DNA from 3 places in the Mesorhizobium sp. 131-2-1 genome. Region 3 is predicted to be linked to each of the others. Evidence: predicted binding sites of a transcription regulator. Region 3 holds the regulator's gene; each other region holds the start of a gene.
The links. The regulator PhoB, encoded in region 3, activates phosphate uptake and scavenging genes when phosphate is short. The targets are predictions, from matches to a motif close to TGTCATNNANCTGTCAT.
Positions count from the first base shown of each region.

Region 1: the regulator PhoB is predicted to act here: its motif matches at 1,857-1,873, upstream of ppk2 (polyphosphate kinase 2).
Region 2: the regulator PhoB is predicted to act here: its motif matches at 2,896-2,912, upstream of JG743_RS13305 (esterase-like activity of phytase family protein).

Region 1 is NZ_AP023247.1:4,061,361-4,066,851, forward strand. It holds gene JG743_RS19740 (dihydrofolate reductase family protein) at 112-759, shown strand; gene ppk2 (polyphosphate kinase 2) at 888-1,808, opposite strand; gene JG743_RS19750 (aldo/keto reductase) at 2,009-3,052, shown strand; gene JG743_RS19755 (glycosyl transferase family 90) at 3,067-4,038, opposite strand; gene JG743_RS19760 (hypothetical protein) at 4,225-4,377, shown strand; gene JG743_RS19765 (DUF982 domain-containing protein) at 4,414-4,674, opposite strand; gene JG743_RS19770 (GntR family transcriptional regulator) at 4,733-5,398, opposite strand.
Region 2 is NZ_AP023247.1:2,770,211-2,775,701, reverse strand. It holds gene JG743_RS13320 (sugar phosphate isomerase/epimerase family protein) at 1-435, opposite strand, end outside; gene JG743_RS13315 (Gfo/Idh/MocA family protein) at 432-1,463, opposite strand; gene JG743_RS13310 (LacI family DNA-binding transcriptional regulator) at 1,660-2,685, shown strand; gene JG743_RS13305 (esterase-like activity of phytase family protein) at 3,009-4,475, shown strand; gene JG743_RS13300 (L,D-transpeptidase) at 4,554-5,360, opposite strand.
Region 3 is NZ_AP023247.1:1,381,596-1,387,086, reverse strand. It holds gene JG743_RS06795 (ROK family protein) at 1-996, shown strand, start outside; gene phoB (phosphate regulon transcriptional regulator PhoB) at 1,000-1,689, opposite strand; gene phoU (phosphate signaling complex protein PhoU) at 1,709-2,419, opposite strand; gene pstB (phosphate ABC transporter ATP-binding protein PstB) at 2,443-3,267, opposite strand; gene pstA (phosphate ABC transporter permease PstA) at 3,283-4,599, opposite strand; gene pstC (phosphate ABC transporter permease subunit PstC) at 4,596-5,491, opposite strand, start outside.

The DNA of each region.
Region 1 (5,491 bases), 2.7 Mb from region 3:
TGAAATGGCGATCGCTCGCCGTTCGATAGTGTTCGAAATACCGCTTGCAAATCGCAATCAGTTTGCTACAAAGGCACTGCTTGCAAAATACAACTGGTTATGGAGGCAATCGTGTCCAAGCTGCGTGTCAATGCTTTCACCCTGTCGCTCGACGGCTTTGGCGCCGGTCCCGACCAGGATCTCGGCAACCCGCTCGGCATCGGCGGCGAGGCTCTGCACAAATGGATGATCGGCACCCGCACTTTTCGTGAGATGGTGTTCGGCAAGGACGGCGGCACCACCGACACGGACGACGCGTTCGCGGCGCGCAGCTTCGAGAATGTCGGCGCCTGGATCCTCGGCCGCAACATGTTCGGACCGATCCGCGGCGAATGGCCGGATGAAAGCTGGAAAGGCTGGTGGGGCGACAACCCGCCCTATCACGTGCCGACCTTCGTGCTGACCCACCACAAGCGCGATCCGATCGAGATGGAAGGCGGGACGACGTTCTATTTCGTCACCGACGGCATCCATTCGGCTCTCGAGCGGGCGAAGGCCGCAGCCGGAGGCAAGGATGTGCGGGTCGGCGGCGGCGTCTCGACCGTCCGGCAATATCTCAAAGAGAGGCTGATCGACGACATGCATCTGGCGATCTCGCCGGTGCTGCTTGGATCGGGTGAGCACCTGTTCGCCGGCCTGGATATGCTGAAACTCGGCTACCGCTGCACGGAACAGATCGCGACGGCCGATGCGACGCATGTGCTGATCGGGCGTGCGTAGACCAGGCTCCTTCTCCCCCAGGGGGAGAAGGTGGCCTCGCGACCGCCTCATTTCTTCCAACACCCCTCATCCGTCTCGGCGCTGCGCGCCGATCTACCTTCTCCCGCAAGGAGAGAAGGAGGGGTGCATCAATACTTCTCCGGCACGTAGAGCTCGCGCGGCAGCACCTGGCGCTCGTATTCCGGGTTGAAGACGCGCTCGGGCAGCGTGATCTCCTCATGCGGCACTTCCTCATAGGGGAATTGCTGCAGGAGGTGGTCGATGCAGTTCAGCCGCGCGCGCTTCTTGTCATTGCCCTCGACGATGAACCAGGGGGCTTCCTTGATGTTGGTGCGGGCGAAGGTCTCTTCCTTGGCCTTGGTGTACTGCTCCCAGCGTACGCGCGACTGCAGGTCCATCGGCGACAGCTTCCACTGCTTCATCGGGTCGTGGATGCGCATCAGGAAGCGCATCTGCTGTTCCTCGTCGGTGATCGAGAACCAGTACTTCACCAGCGTGATGCCGGAGCGTACCAGCATGCGCTCGAATTCCGGCACGTCGCGGAAGAATTCCTCCACCTGGTCCGGCCCGGCGAAACCCATCACCCGCTCGACGCCGGAGCGGTTGTACCAGGAGCGGTCGAACAGCACGATCTCGCCGCCCGCCGGCAGATGCGGCACATAGCGCTGGAAGTACCATTGCGACTTCTCGCGCTCGGTCGGCGCCGGCAGCGCCACGACGCGGCAGATGCGCGGATTGAGCCGCTGGGTGATGCGCTTGATGACGCCGCCCTTGCCGGCCGAGTCGCGGCCCTCGAAGACCACCACGACCTTCTTCTTGTGGTAGGCCACCCAGGACTGCAGCTTGATCAATTCGGACTGCAGCCGCAGCAGGTCGCGGAAATATTGCATGCGCTCGATCGAGGGCGGATGCGAATCCTTGTAGATCTTGGCAATCTCCAGCGACAGCGCCGGCTCCGATATCTCGAGCTCATAGTCCTCGTCGAGCGTGTCGGCGAGTTCGGCTTCCAGCCAGTCCCTGGCTCCGGAATTCGATTTCAGTTCGTTCATCGTGGTTCTCCGCGCGCCATCCTGAGCCGACTTCAATAAAGGCCGGCAATGACGGTTTTATTGCAAGGCCGCAGTTACAGATGTGATCGACCGCTCGCCGCGATGGGGCGACAAACCGGCGAACTTGTCCTACAAATACGCCGTCTCATTCGGGCAGCCCTTTCGCGGCGCCTCTCTCAATGCAATCGCGAGGATCTCAAATGGAATACCGCACACTCGGCCGTTCCGGGCTGAAGGTTTCGACCTTGACGCTCGGCACCATGACCTTCGGCGGCGCCGGCGCTTTCGCAGCCGTCGGCAAGACCGACCTCAAGGAAGCCGCCCGGATGATCGACCTCTGCATCGATGCCGGCATCAACCTCATCGACACCGCCAATGTCTATTCGAACGGGATTTCGGAAGAGATCATCGGCGAAGCGCTGGGCGGCAAGCGCAAGGACGACGTGCTGATCGCCTCCAAGGCGCGCATGCGCATCGGCAAAGGCCCCAACGACGAGGGCCTGTCGCGCCACCACCTGATCCGCGAATGCGAGAAGAGCCTGAAGCGGCTGAAGACCGATGTCATCGACATCTACTTCCTGCATGAGTGGGACGGCGTGACGCCGCTGGAGGAGACGATCGCCGCGCTCGACACGCTGGTGAGCCAGGGCAAGATCCGCTATGTCGGCTGCTCCAACTATTCCGGCTGGCAGGTGATGAAGGCGCTTGCCATCAGCGACAGCAGCCACCAGCCGCGCTTCGTCACCCAGCAGATCCACTACACGCTCGAGGCGCGCGAGGCCGAATACGAGCTCTTGCCGATCTCGGTCGACCAAGGGCTCGGCGTGCTGGTGTGGAGCCCGCTCGCCGGCGGCCTGCTCAGCGGCAAATACCACCGCGACAGTCCGACCGCCCGGCAGCTCGGCGGCTGGTCGGAGCCGCCGATCCGCGACGAGGACCGGCTGTGGCGGATCGTCGACGTGCTCGTCGATATCGGCAAGGCCAGGGGCGTGTCTGGCGCGCAGGTGGCGCTCGCCTGGCTGCTCGGCCGGCCGGCGGTCTCGTCGCTGGTGATCGGCGCCCGAAGCGAAGCGCAGCTCAAGGACAACATCGCCGCCGCCAGCCTGACTTTGTCCTTCGACGAGCGCGCGCGGCTCGACGCTGTCAGCCGGCCGCCGGTCCTCTACCCCTATTGGCACCAGCAGCTGACGGCCAGGGGCCGCTTCGGGCCGGCCGACCTGGTGCTCGACCGCAGCGATATCTGAGAGCTGGGAAAGGGTCAGCCGGCGATGAAACGCCAGACTTCGGGATCCGGTTTGACCTGGCCGCTGAGCACGAAATATTTGTAGAGGACGAGCAGCGAGATCGCCTGCTCGTCCCGCTCGTTGCGGAATTTCCGGCAATAGGCGTTGGCGGCGGCGACGATGCGTTCGGCATCGGCTGGATGCTTTTCGAAATGGCGCACCCTGTCGGCGAGATCGGAGAAGTCGGGCGCCAGCGGCACGTAGTGGACATCGGCCCTGACCTCGCTTTCGGCGAACCAGGTCTCGTAGGTCGGCGGCGGCATCATGCAGAGCGAATTCGAGCTCATGATCCATTTGAGGTTGGTCGCGACATCGTTGCCCTCGAGCGAGACGATGTAGCGGTAACGCCGCTGCTCATCGATGGTGAGATAGGGTTTTTGGTATTCGGCCTTCGCGTCCTTGTTCGGCGTGCCGACATCGCAGATCGGCAGGTCGCGCATAGCGTCGAGGAACCGAGTCCGTATCGGATTGTTGAGATGGCCGCGCCAGACCACCAGCGGGCGCTTGTCGGCAAAGGGCTGCCGGTCGGCGGGCATCTGGAAGTGACGGAACTTGTCGAGCTTCATCAGCACCGAATTGCCGTTGCCGTCTGTGATCGGCCGGTCCTTGACGATCGACGGCATCTTGGGAACATCGATGACGTCGCCGAACTCGAGGTCGATGAGCAGCGCCGGATCGAAATAGCGGGCAAACTCCTTCAGGTCGTAATAATACATGCTCGGCCGAAACGGTATGCGGCTGACGGGCACCGCGGCCGGGCTCGGCACAAAGGGCTGCTCCAGCCTGTTGTAGAAGTTCACGCGCTCGCGGACCGAGTTGTCCGACCGCCGTGCCTGCTCCAGCCATCCCGCCAGCCGGTGGCGGAACAGCGCCTGCGGAGCGAGGTCGCGCGCAAAGTTGCGCGCGTAGTAAAACACCTTGGCGGCGGTTCGGAGAGGCGTGGCCATCGGTCCGTCGTTTCAATCAGCCTGGCGCTGGCGCGCAGATTTCTCCTACACCATTGTGCCGCCTGTCTTGCAAGCCCCGAACCAAGGGCAAGCTCATTGTCCGCCTATTCTTGCTTCAGCAGTTGTGTTTGCGACCCAATGCTCCTAGGCAGGGCTCAGGTCTAAGGGCGGTTGAAAGGAAACGATATGGCGCGAGCACCGAATTACGGTCAGGAACGCAAGGAGCGCGATCGGCAGAAGGCTGCCAAGAAGGCCGAGAAGCTGGCGGCCAAGGTCGCCGCCAAGGAGCGTTCGAAGCCCGAGGACAAGGCCAACGCCGAAGTGGAGACGGCCGAGTAGCGCCGCCTTCAGCCGGCGGTCGCTCTATCGAAAGCCCTAGGCCGGGGCCTTGTCGCTGACGAAGACATTCACTTCGCGGGCGGCGGCGATGAAGGCGCGCCTGGCATTCATCGCCGGCTTGTCGCCGGCCAGGGCGTCGTGACAGGCCTGCAGCGCTTCGCGATGCTTGGTGCTGCGCTTGCCCGGCCAGCTGTTGAGCAGATAGTCCGAAGCTTCTCGCGCGGTGCGCAAGAGCTGATTGGTTCCCGCCGTGGCCGACTTGACGGTCACGGGTATTTCAAACCGGTTGTTTTCCATCGCCGCTCTTACGCCATCGGCGAGCGCGAAGCGAGAGGCAAAGCAAACTGAATCGCGATCACGCCGCGACGACGGCGAATCCCCGGGCACGCAAGCCGCGCCGGTCGTCGCGCAGCGACGTCACCAGCCGGTCGCGGCTGCCGACGATATGGGCCGAAAGCAGCCGTGCCGCCTCGTCGGCGTCGCCGGCCCACACCGCGGCCAACACCGCGTGGTGCTCGGCCCAGGCCCGCCCAAGCGCCGCCTCGTCGCGGACCTCCAGCCAGCGCGCGCGGGAAAGCCTGGTCATCGCGTCGCGCACTGCCCTAAACAGGAAGTCGTTACCGGAGAGCCTGGCCAGCTCGATATGGAAATCCATGCCGATGCGGTGCCATTCCTCGCGCGGGGTCTCGGCATCGCAGGACTCCAGCATCGCCTCGATGACGTCGACGGCGCTCCTGTCTTGCAGGGCGCAGGTCAGCCTGACGGCGGCCACCTCCACCGCCTCGCGATAGACGGCGATCTGCTCGAGCTCGGCCAGATTGATGGGCGAGACTGTCCAGCCGCGCCCGTCGCGGCAGATCAGGCCTTCGGTCTCCAGGCGCAGCAGCGCGGCCCTGACCGGCGTGCGCGAGGCGGCGAAGCGGCTTTCGATCCAACGCTCGGTCAGGCGCTCGCCGGGTCCGATCTCGAGGCCGAGGATCATCTCGCGAAGCTGCCGTTCGACGCTCTGCATCTGCGACATGTGGGTTCCGTTCGTTGGGTCGCATTGACAGCGACAGGGTTGAGGTTCATGACGGATGCCACCTTGGTATCCCAAATTGGTATCCACAACAAT
Region 2 (5,491 bases), 1.4 Mb from region 3:
GAAGGCGATGCGCACGCCCTTGTCGGCGGCACGCTTTGCCAGCGGCCCCCACACCTCGCGGAAGCGCGGCAGGCTGTCGGTCAGCGGCTTGCCGCGAATGCGGCCGGTGAAGCCGCTGACCGTGGAAGCGCCGAACAGATGCGCATTGTCGATGACGGTTTCCCAGGCCGCGAGCACGCCGCGATCGACCTCGCCGCTTTCCAGCGGATTGCCGAACACACCGATCGAGGACACGTTGACGTCGGCATCGCCGATCGCCTCGTGGATCTGGCCGGCGAGCCGCGGCAAATCCTTGCCGCCCAGCGTCTGCCAGAAGAAGGGCTGGATGCTCTCGAAGCCGAGCGGCAGGATCTGTTTGATGTAGGCCGCCGGTTCGTCGAGATTGGCCCGGACCATGGTGCCGATCCTGATGTCGAGGAGCGGGTTTGGCATCATTGTGCTTCCTGTCTGATGGCCACGCGCCGCCCGGTCTCGGCGCTTTCGATCGCGCCGAAAACCATGGCCAGGCTCTTGATGTTGTCGGCGCCGCGCGTTTCCGGCTCGGTGCCGGTCTCGACCGCATGCATGAAATCCTTGATGATGCCGAGATGACCATCGACGCGGTCGGCGGCGTCGAGCGGCGGCACTTCAATTGGCTGGGTTTTGTCGAACAGGCCGTCGCGGCCCGGCACCACCGCCTCTGCCTTTAGCCCATCAAAGCCGTCCCAGAGCAGGCTGCCGCGCTCGGCGACGATGCGCCAGCTACCCTCCCAGCTGGTGCGGAAACCGTCGGCGCACCATGAGCCGGCATAGGTGAAGACCTTGCCATCAGCGAATTCGAACACGGCATTGGCCGACGACCCTTGCCGGTACCAGGAACTGGCAGGCTCCCATTCCTGGCAGTAGACGCCAGCCGGTTCGCCGCCGACCATGTAGCGGGCGGCATCAAAGGTATGGATCGCCATGTCGAGCAGCAGCACATGCGCCATCTCCTCGCGAAAACCGCCGAAATGCGGTGCGACGAAGAAATCGGCATGGATGCTGGTTGCCGCGCCGATGGCGCCGGAGTCGAGAAAGCGCCGGATGCGCCTGACATTGGCGACGTAGCGACGGTTCTGGACGACGGCATGGATGCGCTTTGCCCGGCTCGCGGCCTCGATGATGGCGCGGGCATTCTCCGGCGTGTCGGCCAGCGGCTTTTCGGTGAGCAGATGGCAATTGTGGGCGAAGGCTGCAAAGGCGACTTCGCGCCGTGCGGCGGGAACGACGACATCGAACACTGCATCGGGCTTGGTCTGATCAAGGACAGCGTCGAGATTGGTGCCGATGACGGCGGTGGAAAGCGCGTATTCGCGCGCTCTCGCCTGCGCCCGCTCGGCGTCAAGATCGACAAGGCCGACAATCGCGAGCCCGTCGATCTGCCTCGCGGCATCGAGCCACTGCCTGCTCATCGCTCCGCAGCCGGCCAGGACGACCTTCATCACCCAGTGTTCCTCCTCCGCTCGGCCCCTCCAGGCCGATCGTCACGGCATCCACGGCATCACCGTAAACGTTTTTCCGTAAACGTTTACGAGAACACACCCGATGACGTAGAATGTCAACTGGCTGCTTGCAAAAATCGTCCCGAAGTCTTGGCCTGAGCGGCAGCCAGTGCTAGCCAAGGCAGGGGGAGAACCGTCCTTGGCGTCCAGCATCCACGACCTTGCGCGTCATCTGAACATTTCGATCGGCACCGTGTCGCGCGCGCTGAACGGCCGCGCCGACGTCAATGCCGACACGCGCCAGCGCGTGCTGGAAGCGGCCAAGAAGCTGAACTACGCCCCCAACCAGTCCGGCCGCAGCTTGCGGCAAGGGGCCACCCATTCGATCGCCTTCATGCTGCAGCCGCATCCGGGCGACCAGCAATATGGCGAACCGTTCTTCATCCCGCTCCTGATCGGGCTGCAGGGCAGGCTCGCCGAAAGCGGGCTCGACCTGACCGTGGTGATGGGCGCGCCCGGCGACTACCAGCAGGAACGCCTGCGCCGCGTCGTCGAGACGCGCCGGGCCGACGCGGTGGTGCTGGCCTGGACGCGGCGCGAGGACGAGCGCATCGACTACCTGACCGAGAGGGGCTTTCCCTTCGCCACGCTCGGCCGCAGCCGCTCGGGCGGAAAGTCATACCCTTCGCTGGATCTCGATTTCGAGAAGGCCGGCAGCGACGCCGTCGACCGGCTGGTGGCGCGCGGCCACCGCCGCATCGCCGCCATCCGCCCTGCCCTCAACCTCAATTTCGGCTACCTGTTCCTCGATGGCTACCGCAAGGCCCTGAAGCGACACGGCATCGAGGTCGACCCCGCCCTGATCGCCGACGGCTTCATCAACGAGGCCGGCGGCTACCAGGTGACGCCGCGCGTGATGCTGGCAAAGGACCGGCCGACCGCCATCATCTTCAACAACGACGCCATGGCGCTCGGCGGCTGCAAGGCGCTCGCCGAGATGGGTATCAGGCCCGGCCACGACATCGCGGTGATCGTCATCGTCGATACCCCGCTCTGCCGCTATTTCTCGCCGGCGCTGACCGCCTTCCGCCCGGCGCTGGAGCCGATGGGCCGGCGGCTGGCCGAAATGCTGCTCGCCTCGCTGCCCGCCTTCGCCGGCTCGGAAGGGGCGCGCATCATGCGCGAGGTCTGGCCGCTGGAGCTGATCGCAAGAGAGAGTGACTAGTGCCCTTCCCTTCTCCCCCTGTGGGAGAAGGTGGATCGGCGCGTAGCGCCGAGACGGATGAGGGGTGCTGGAAGAAACGCGGCGTCAAAAGATACTAGAGATTTTAAGCGTTTGCATCTTCAAGGTAGCGCTCCGTCCAGCACCCCTCATCCGTCCGAGCTTCGCTCGGCCACCTTCTCCCACAAGGGGAGAAGGCAAGTGCACCCCTCCTGTCACGCAACCATCACGTTCAGGTCCTAGACCACGCAACGGACCCGGGGCCGCATCGTCGATGCCGCGCCCTTTCAGCCATTGGCCGTTCTGCTCGTCACAAGGGGATATCGATGAAAAACCTGCACCGAACTGTCTCGCTCGGCGTCGCGCTCGCTTTGTTCACTGCCCTGACACCGGCGCTCGCCGATGGCGTCGCCTATGTCAACAAGGGGCTGGTCGGCGTCGGCCGCATCCCCGCCAGCCAGAAGGACAAGTTCGGCGAGACCTTCGGCTCCGGCTCCGGCATGGCGATCGACGTCAAGGGCTGGTCGCGTGAGGGTAACGCGTACAAGGGCTCGCTCTGGCTGCTGCCGGATCGCGGCTACAACGTCGTCGGCACCACCGACTACCGGGCCCGCCTCAACACCATTTCGATCGATCTGGCCCCGACCGCCCCGGGCGCCGCGCCCGCCGCCGGACAGGAGCAGTCGGGCGTCAAGGCGACGCTCGCCGACACCATGCTCCTGACCGACGACAAGGGCACTGATGCCACCGGTCTCGACCCGCTGAACGGCGTGCGTCCCGCCGCCGGCGACATGCCGATCCTGCCGCAGGCTGACAATGGCAAGCTGTCGCTCGACGACGAGGCGATTGTGCGGCTGCCCGACGGCACCATGTTCATCTCCGACGAATACGGTCCGAACATCTATCGTTTCTCGGCTGAAGGCCGCCTCATGTCGGCCACCCAACCGCCGGCGGCCCTGGTGCCGATGCGCCACGGCAAGCCGAACTTCGCCTCCGACAATCCGGGCCCAGATGCTGCCGAGCCCGATCCGAAGGATCCCGAGACCGGCCGCCAGAACAACCAGGGCTTGGAAGGCATGTCGCTGACGCCGGACGGCAAGTTGCTTATCGCCGTGCTGCAGTCGGCGCCGCGCCAGGATGGCGGCGATTCCGGATCGACCCGCCAGAACACCAGGGCGCTGGTCTATGACGCCTCCGACCTCGCCCATCTCAAGCTGGCGCACGAATATGTCGTGCCGCTGCCGGTGTTCAAGGACGCCAAGGACAAGACCAAGGTGGCGGCGCAGAGCGAGATCGTGGCGCTCTCCGGCAACAGCTTCCTGATGCTCACCCGCGACAGCGGCAACGGCCAGGGTGTGAAGGGCGAAGAGTCGCTCTATCGCAAGATCAATATCGTCGACCTCTCCGGCGCGACCGACATCGCCGGCGGTCCGTTCGACGCCGCCGACAAGCCGGTGGCGCCGAAGGGCGTGCTCGATCCATCGGTGACACCGGCCAAGGTCACGCCGTTCATCGACATCAACGACAAGGCCCAGCTTGGCCGCTTCGGCCTGCACAACGGCAAGCCCAACGACAAGGACAACCTCTCGGAGAAGTGGGAGGCGATGTCGCTGGTCAGCGTGCTCGATCCCAAGCTGCCCGACGACTACTTCCTGTTCGTCGCCAATGACAACGACTTCCTGACCCAGGACGGCTTCCAGGTCGGTGCGCCCTACAAGGCCGAGGACGGCGCCGACGTCGACACCATGTTCCTGGTCTATCAGGTCACGCTGCCGAACCTCGCGACGAACTAGCACGAGACAGGGAAGCGGACCCGCCGAGCGCGTTCGCCTCCAAACTCTTGTCGACGATCACCGATGCCGTGAAGGTGCCTACTTCAAGAACTCGGCGTCCCTTGGCACGCCGGCATCGATCGGCTCGGCCGTCCGGTTAGACACGGCGCTGATCTTCCCGGCGGGCGACAGGTTCGGGCGCACGTAGACCTGCGCGACGCCGTCGACCCGGCTGTAGAGGTCGATGATGTCCTGGTTCATGAAGCGCACGCAGCCGGACGAAGCGTTCTTGCCGATGGAATCCCACTCCGGCGTGCCGTGCAGTCGGTACATCGTGTCCTTGCCATCGCGGAAAAGATAGAGCGCCCGGGCGCCCAACGGGCTCTGCGGGCCGGGCGGCATGCCGTCCTTGTATTTCGCCAGTTCCGGCCGGCGCTGGATCATTTCCGGCGGCGGCGTCCAGACCGGCCATTTCTTCCTTGCCTGAACCACGGCGCTGCCGGTCCATCCGAAACCGGCCTTGCCGAGGCTGACGCCATAGCGGATGGCCTGGCCGCCGTCGCGCACCAGATAGAGGAAGTGCTCGGAGGTATCGACGACGATCGTGCCAGGTTTTTCTCCGGTCGGGTCGGGCACGATCTGGCGTACGAACTTCGGATCGAGCTTGGCTACCGGAATTGCCGGCAGCTGATAGCCCTCGTCGACACGCGCCGCATACATGCTTTCGGCAGCCCCGAAAGCCGACTCGCTTGGCGGCGGCGGCGCGGGTACTGGCGGCGCCGCTGGCGACGGTGCCACGTCCGTCGTGGTGCATGCCGAAAGCGCAACGGAGGCCGCGCCCAAGGCGGATGCACCGAGAAACACACGCCGGTTCAGGCGCTCAAGAAACAGCGGACTATCGGACATGATCCCCCAGCTATCCATAAGATCTAACGAGTGCGTCCCCACGCACCCGGGATCAATATCCCATTCGGGAAGCTTTGAGAACATGACCGAGCCAGGACACGTCAGAGCATGATGCCGAAAAGTGTGAAGCG
Region 3 (5,491 bases):
ACGGCGGTGATGACGGTGGTCCTGTCGCTGAACTTCCTCTCCGTCGCCGTCATCGATTATGCCGGCCAGGTCATTGCCGAGGAGCAGCGCCGCCTCGACACGCTGACCATGCCGCGCGACGAGCTGATCGGAGAATGCGTCGCCATCGTCCGGCGCCGTTTCGAGGATCCCGACCTCGATGTCCGCGGCGTCGCCCGCATTGCCATGGGCATACAGGGCATCACCGACACCCATGCCCGCGCCATGCTGTGGTCGCCGATCACGCCGCAGACCGACATTGCCTTCGCCGACATACTGGAAGCCGAGTTCGGCGTTCCGGCCACCATGGAGAACGACTGCAACATGATGGCGGTGGCGCTGCAGTGGCGCGATCCCGAGCGCTACCGCGACGACTTCATCGCCATCCTGCTCTCGCATGGCATCGGCATGGGGCTGGTGCTGAAGGGAGAACTGTTCACTGGCACCCATTCCTCGGGCGGTGAATTCGGCCACATGATCCACCGGCCGGGCGGCGCGCTGTGTCGCTGCGGGCGGCGCGGCTGCGTCGAGGCCTATGCCGGCAACTACGCCATCTGGCGCAATGCCAAGGAGATGGGCGAGGATGCCGCGCCGGTCGATGTCAGCGACGCCGACATGCGCTCGCTCGCCGCCAGGGCTCGCGCCAGCGACGGCCCGGAGCGCGAGGCCTATCGCAAGGCCGGCGAGGCGCTCGGCTTCGGCCTCGGCAGCCTGTTCGCGCTGATCGATCCCGCGCCCGTCGCCATGGTCGGTGTCAGCGCCGCCGCTTTCGACCTGATCGAGCCGGCGCTGCGCGAGGCGATCGCTCAGACCGCCGGCGGCCAGCATTCGAAATCGATCTCCTTCGACACCGAGCCGAACGAACTGCCGCTGATCCGCGAAGGCTGCGCCATGCGGGCGCTCGGCTTCGTCGACCAGGAGATTTTCGCGCCGGGCGTCCAAGCGAAGGGCAGCGCCACCGGGAAGAACGTGGCCTGAGCGTCAATCTTCCCTGATCGCGTAGCCCGCACCGCGTATGGTGCGGATAACGTCGGGCATGCGGCCATTGTTGACCGCCTTGCGCAGCCGCCCGACATGCACGTCCACGGTGCGCTCGTCGATGTAGATCGTCTCGCCCCAGACATTGTCGAGTAGCTGGCTGCGCGAGAACACCCGGCCGGGATGGCGCATCATGAATTCGAGCAGTCGGAATTCGGTCGGCCCGAGCCTGATCTCGCTCTTCTTGCGGTAGACGCGGTGCGACTCGCGATCGAGCACGATGTCGCCGACCTTGAGCATGCTGGACAGGACTTCCGGCTTGGCGCGACGCAGCAGCGCCTTCACCCGCGCCATGAACTCCGGCGTCGAAAACGGCTTGACCAGATAGTCGTCGGCCCCGGTCGAGAGGCCGCGCACCCGGTCGCTTTCCTCGCCGCGCGCCGTCAGCATGATGATCGGCAGTCGCTCGGTCTCCGGCCGCATCCTGAGGCGGCGGCAGAGCTCGATGCCGGAAACCGCCGGCACCATCCAGTCGAGCACCAGAAGGTCGGGCACGTTCTCCTGCAGCCGGATCTCGGCCTCGTCGCCGCGCGTCACCACCTCGACCTGGTAGCCTTCCGATTCCAGATTGTAGCGGAGCAGCACCCCCAGCGGCTCCTCGTCCTCCACCACCATGATGCGTGGCGCGATCATCTGCAGGTCACCCTTCTTCTCAGGCCGCCGGCGCCGACATCGCCGTCTCGTCCAGCTTCGGACGATTGGCGGGCAGTTGCTGGCCGGTCAGCACGTAGTAGGCGTTCTCGGCGATGTTGGTGACATGGTCGCCGATGCGCTCCAGATTCTTGGCGCAGAACAACAGATGCGTGCAAGCGGTGATGTTGCGCGGATCTTCCATCATGTAGGTCAGCAGCTCGCGGAACACCGAGGTGTATTTGACGTCGATGCGTTCGTCGTCGTTGCGGAGCTTGGCGAGCGCAGCCGCATCCGCGGCGGCGTATTCCTCGATGACCCCTTGCACCTGGACCAGCACCAGCTGCGCCATGCCGTCGATGGAATGCGAGAGATCGCGCGGCGTGACGCTGAGGCCGACGGTGCCGACGCGCTTGGCGATGTTCTTGGCGAGATCGCCGATGCGCTCGAGGTCGCCCGCCATGCGGATCGAACCGACCACGGCGCGCAGATCGTTGGCCATCGGCTGGCGCTTGGCGATCAGCGTGATGGCGCGGTCGTCGAGCTCGCGCTGGCGCGCATCCATGATGGCGTCGTCGGACACCACGCGCTGCGCCAGCGCGTTGTCGGAATTGAGCAGCGCGCGCGTCGAGCCGGCGACCATCGAGCGGGCGAGATCGCCCATGTCGGCGATCAGCTTGCTGATCGCCCCGAGATCCTCGTCGAAAGACGCAACCGTATGATGTTCACCCATGATCCTGTCCTCGTGCTTGGAAATCAGCCGAACCGGCCGGTGATGTAGTCCTGGGTGCGCTTGTCGTCAGGGTTGGTGAACATCTTGTCGGTGGCGCCCTCCTCGACCAGGTAGCCGAGATGGAACATCGCCGTGCGCTGCGACACGCGCGCCGCCTGCTGCATCGAGTGGGTGACGATGACGATCGTGTAGTTCTGGCGCAGCTCGTCGATCAGTTCCTCGACGCGGGCGGTGGCGATCGGGTCGAGCGCCGAGCAGGGCTCGTCCATCAGGATCACCTCCGGCGACACGGCGATGGCGCGGGCGATGCACAGGCGCTGCTGCTGGCCGCCGGACAGGCCGGTGCCGGGCTCCTGCAGGCGGTCCTTCACCTCGTTCCAGATCGCCGCCTTCTTCAGGCTGGATTCGACGATCTGGTCCATGTCGGCCTTGCGCTTGGCCAGCCCATGGATGCGCGGGCCGTAGGCGACGTTCTCGTAGATCGACTTCGGGAACGGGTTGGGCTTCTGGAACACCATGCCGACGCGGGCTCTCAGTTCGACGACGTCGATGCTCTTGTCGTAGATATCCTCTTCGTCGAGCGTGATCTTGCCGGTCACGCGCGCCGAATCGATGGTGTCGTTCATGCGGTTGAGGCAGCGCAGGAAAGTCGACTTGCCGCAGCCCGAAGGGCCGATCAGCGCCGTCACCTGGTTGAGGCGGACGTCGAGATTGACGTCGAACAGCGCCTGCTTCTCGCCATAGAACACGCCGACCTTGTCGCCGCGCATCTTGATCACTTCGTTCGACTTGGCGTTCATCTTGTCGCCCACTGCGTTTTCAAGAGACTGTTCGGTCATGATGTTCATACCAGATGCCTTCTTTTACCAGCGCCGTTCGAACCGGCGCCTGAGCACGATCGCTGTGATGTTCATGGCCATGAGGAAGACGAGCAGGATGATGATGGCTCCCGACATGCGCTCGACGAAGGCGCGTTCGGCCTCGTTGGCCCACATGTAGATCTGCACCGGCAGCGCGGTCGCCGGATCGAACGGCGTCTTCGGATAGTCGGCGACGAAGGCGACCATGCCGATCAGGAGCAGCGGCGCGGTCTCGCCGAGCGCGCGCGCCAGCCCGATGATGGTGCCGGTCAGGATGCCCGGGGCGGCAAGCGGCAGGATGTGCTGGAACACCATCTGCATCTTGGAAGCGCCGAGGCCAAGCGCCGCCGAGCGGATCGACGGTGGCACGGCGGCAAGCGCTGCGCGGGTAGCGATGATGATCGTCGGTAGCGTCATCAGCGTCAGCACCAGGCCGCCGACGAAGGCGGCCGAGCGCGGCATGCCGAGGAAGTTGATGAACACCGCAAGGCCGAGCAGGCCGAAGACGATCGACGGGACCGCTGCCAGATTGTTGATGTTGACTTCGATCAGGTCGGTGAAGCGGCTCTTTTTGGCGAACTCCTCCAGGTAGATGGAGGCGGCGACGCCGATCGGCAGCGCCAGAAGCAGCACGATCACCATCATGTAGAAGGAGCCGATGATCGCCACGCCCATGCCCGACGTTTCCGGACGGCTGGAGGCGCCATAGCTGAACAGGCCCTTGTTGAAATGCTCGGCCATGGTGCCGTCGGCCTTGAGCTGGTTCATCCAGGCAATCTGCTGGTCCGAGACCTTGCGGCGCGCTTCCTCGACGTTGAGGTCGATCTGGCCCTTGAAGGCGGAATCGAGATTGGCGGCGGCGAGGATGTCGACGTTGCGCGTTGTGCCGATGACCGACGGGTCGGCGGCGACGATGTCGCGCAACTGCACGCGCGCGCCCTCCGACAGGAAGCCCTTCAGCTTCAGTGCCATCGGCTTGTTGGAGGGGTCGATGCCGAGCTTGGCCATCAGCGCCTTGTCGGCAAGCTTGGGATAGTTCGCCTTGATCAGCACGTCCGGATCGCTGGCGCGCTTGTTGGAGGGATCGATGATCTTCTCGTCGAAAGTGATCGGCAGCGACACTGTCGTCTGCCAGAAGGCGGTGTAACCCTTCGAGACGATGGTGATCAGCATGATGGCGAGGAAGGCGAGGCCGACCGAGATCGCCAGCACGCCGTAGATGCGGAACCGGCGCTCGGCGGCATAGCGGGCCTTGAGGCCGATGTCGCGGCGCGCGGGAGCCGCGGTGCGGACCATCGTATCCAGCGGGATATCGGTCATTCGTACTGCTCCCGGTATTTGCGCACGATGTAGAGGGCGACGATGTTCATCACCAGCGTCAGCGCGAACAGCGTGATGCCGAGGGCGAAGGCGACCAGCGTCTGCGGCGAATTGAATTCGAGGTCGCCGGTCAGCTGGTTGACGATCTTGACGGTGATGGTCGTCATCGCCTCGAACGGATTGGCGGTGAGATTGGCCGCGACGCCGGCCGCGAGCACGACGATCATCGTCTCGCCGATGGCGCGCGAGGCGGTGAGCAGGATGGCGCCGACGATGCCAGGCAGTGCCGCCGGCAGGATCACTCGCTTGATCGTCTCGGAGCGCGTCGCGCCGAGGCCGAGCGAGCCGTCGCGCATGGCGCGCGGCACCGCGGTGATGATGTCGTCCGACAGGGAGGATACGACCGGGATCAGCATGACGCCCATGACCAGGCCGGCGGTAAAGATGCTCTGGCCCTGGATGAAGGGCGAACCGCCGGTCAGCGCCGCCGAGAGATCGCGCAGGAACGGGCCCAGGGTGACGACGGCGAAGATGCCGTAGACGATGGTCGGAATGCCGGCCAGCAGCTCGAGCGCCGGCTTCACCACCGAGCGCACCTTGGGCGAGGCGTATTCGGCCATGTAGACGGCCGACATCAGGCCGACCGGCACCGCCACCAGCAGGGCGACGAAGGCGATGTAGAGCGTGCCGGCCAGCAGCGGGATCAGGCCGAACTGGCCCTGGCTGCCGCCCGAGCCCGCCGCGGCGAAGCGCGGATCCCATACAGTGCCGAAGAAGAAGCTTGCCGGCGAGACGCTCTCGAAGAACTGGATGGTCTGGAACAGCATCGACAGCACGATGCCGACCGTGGTCAGGATGGCGATGGTCGAGGCCGCCAGCAGCCCCCACAGCA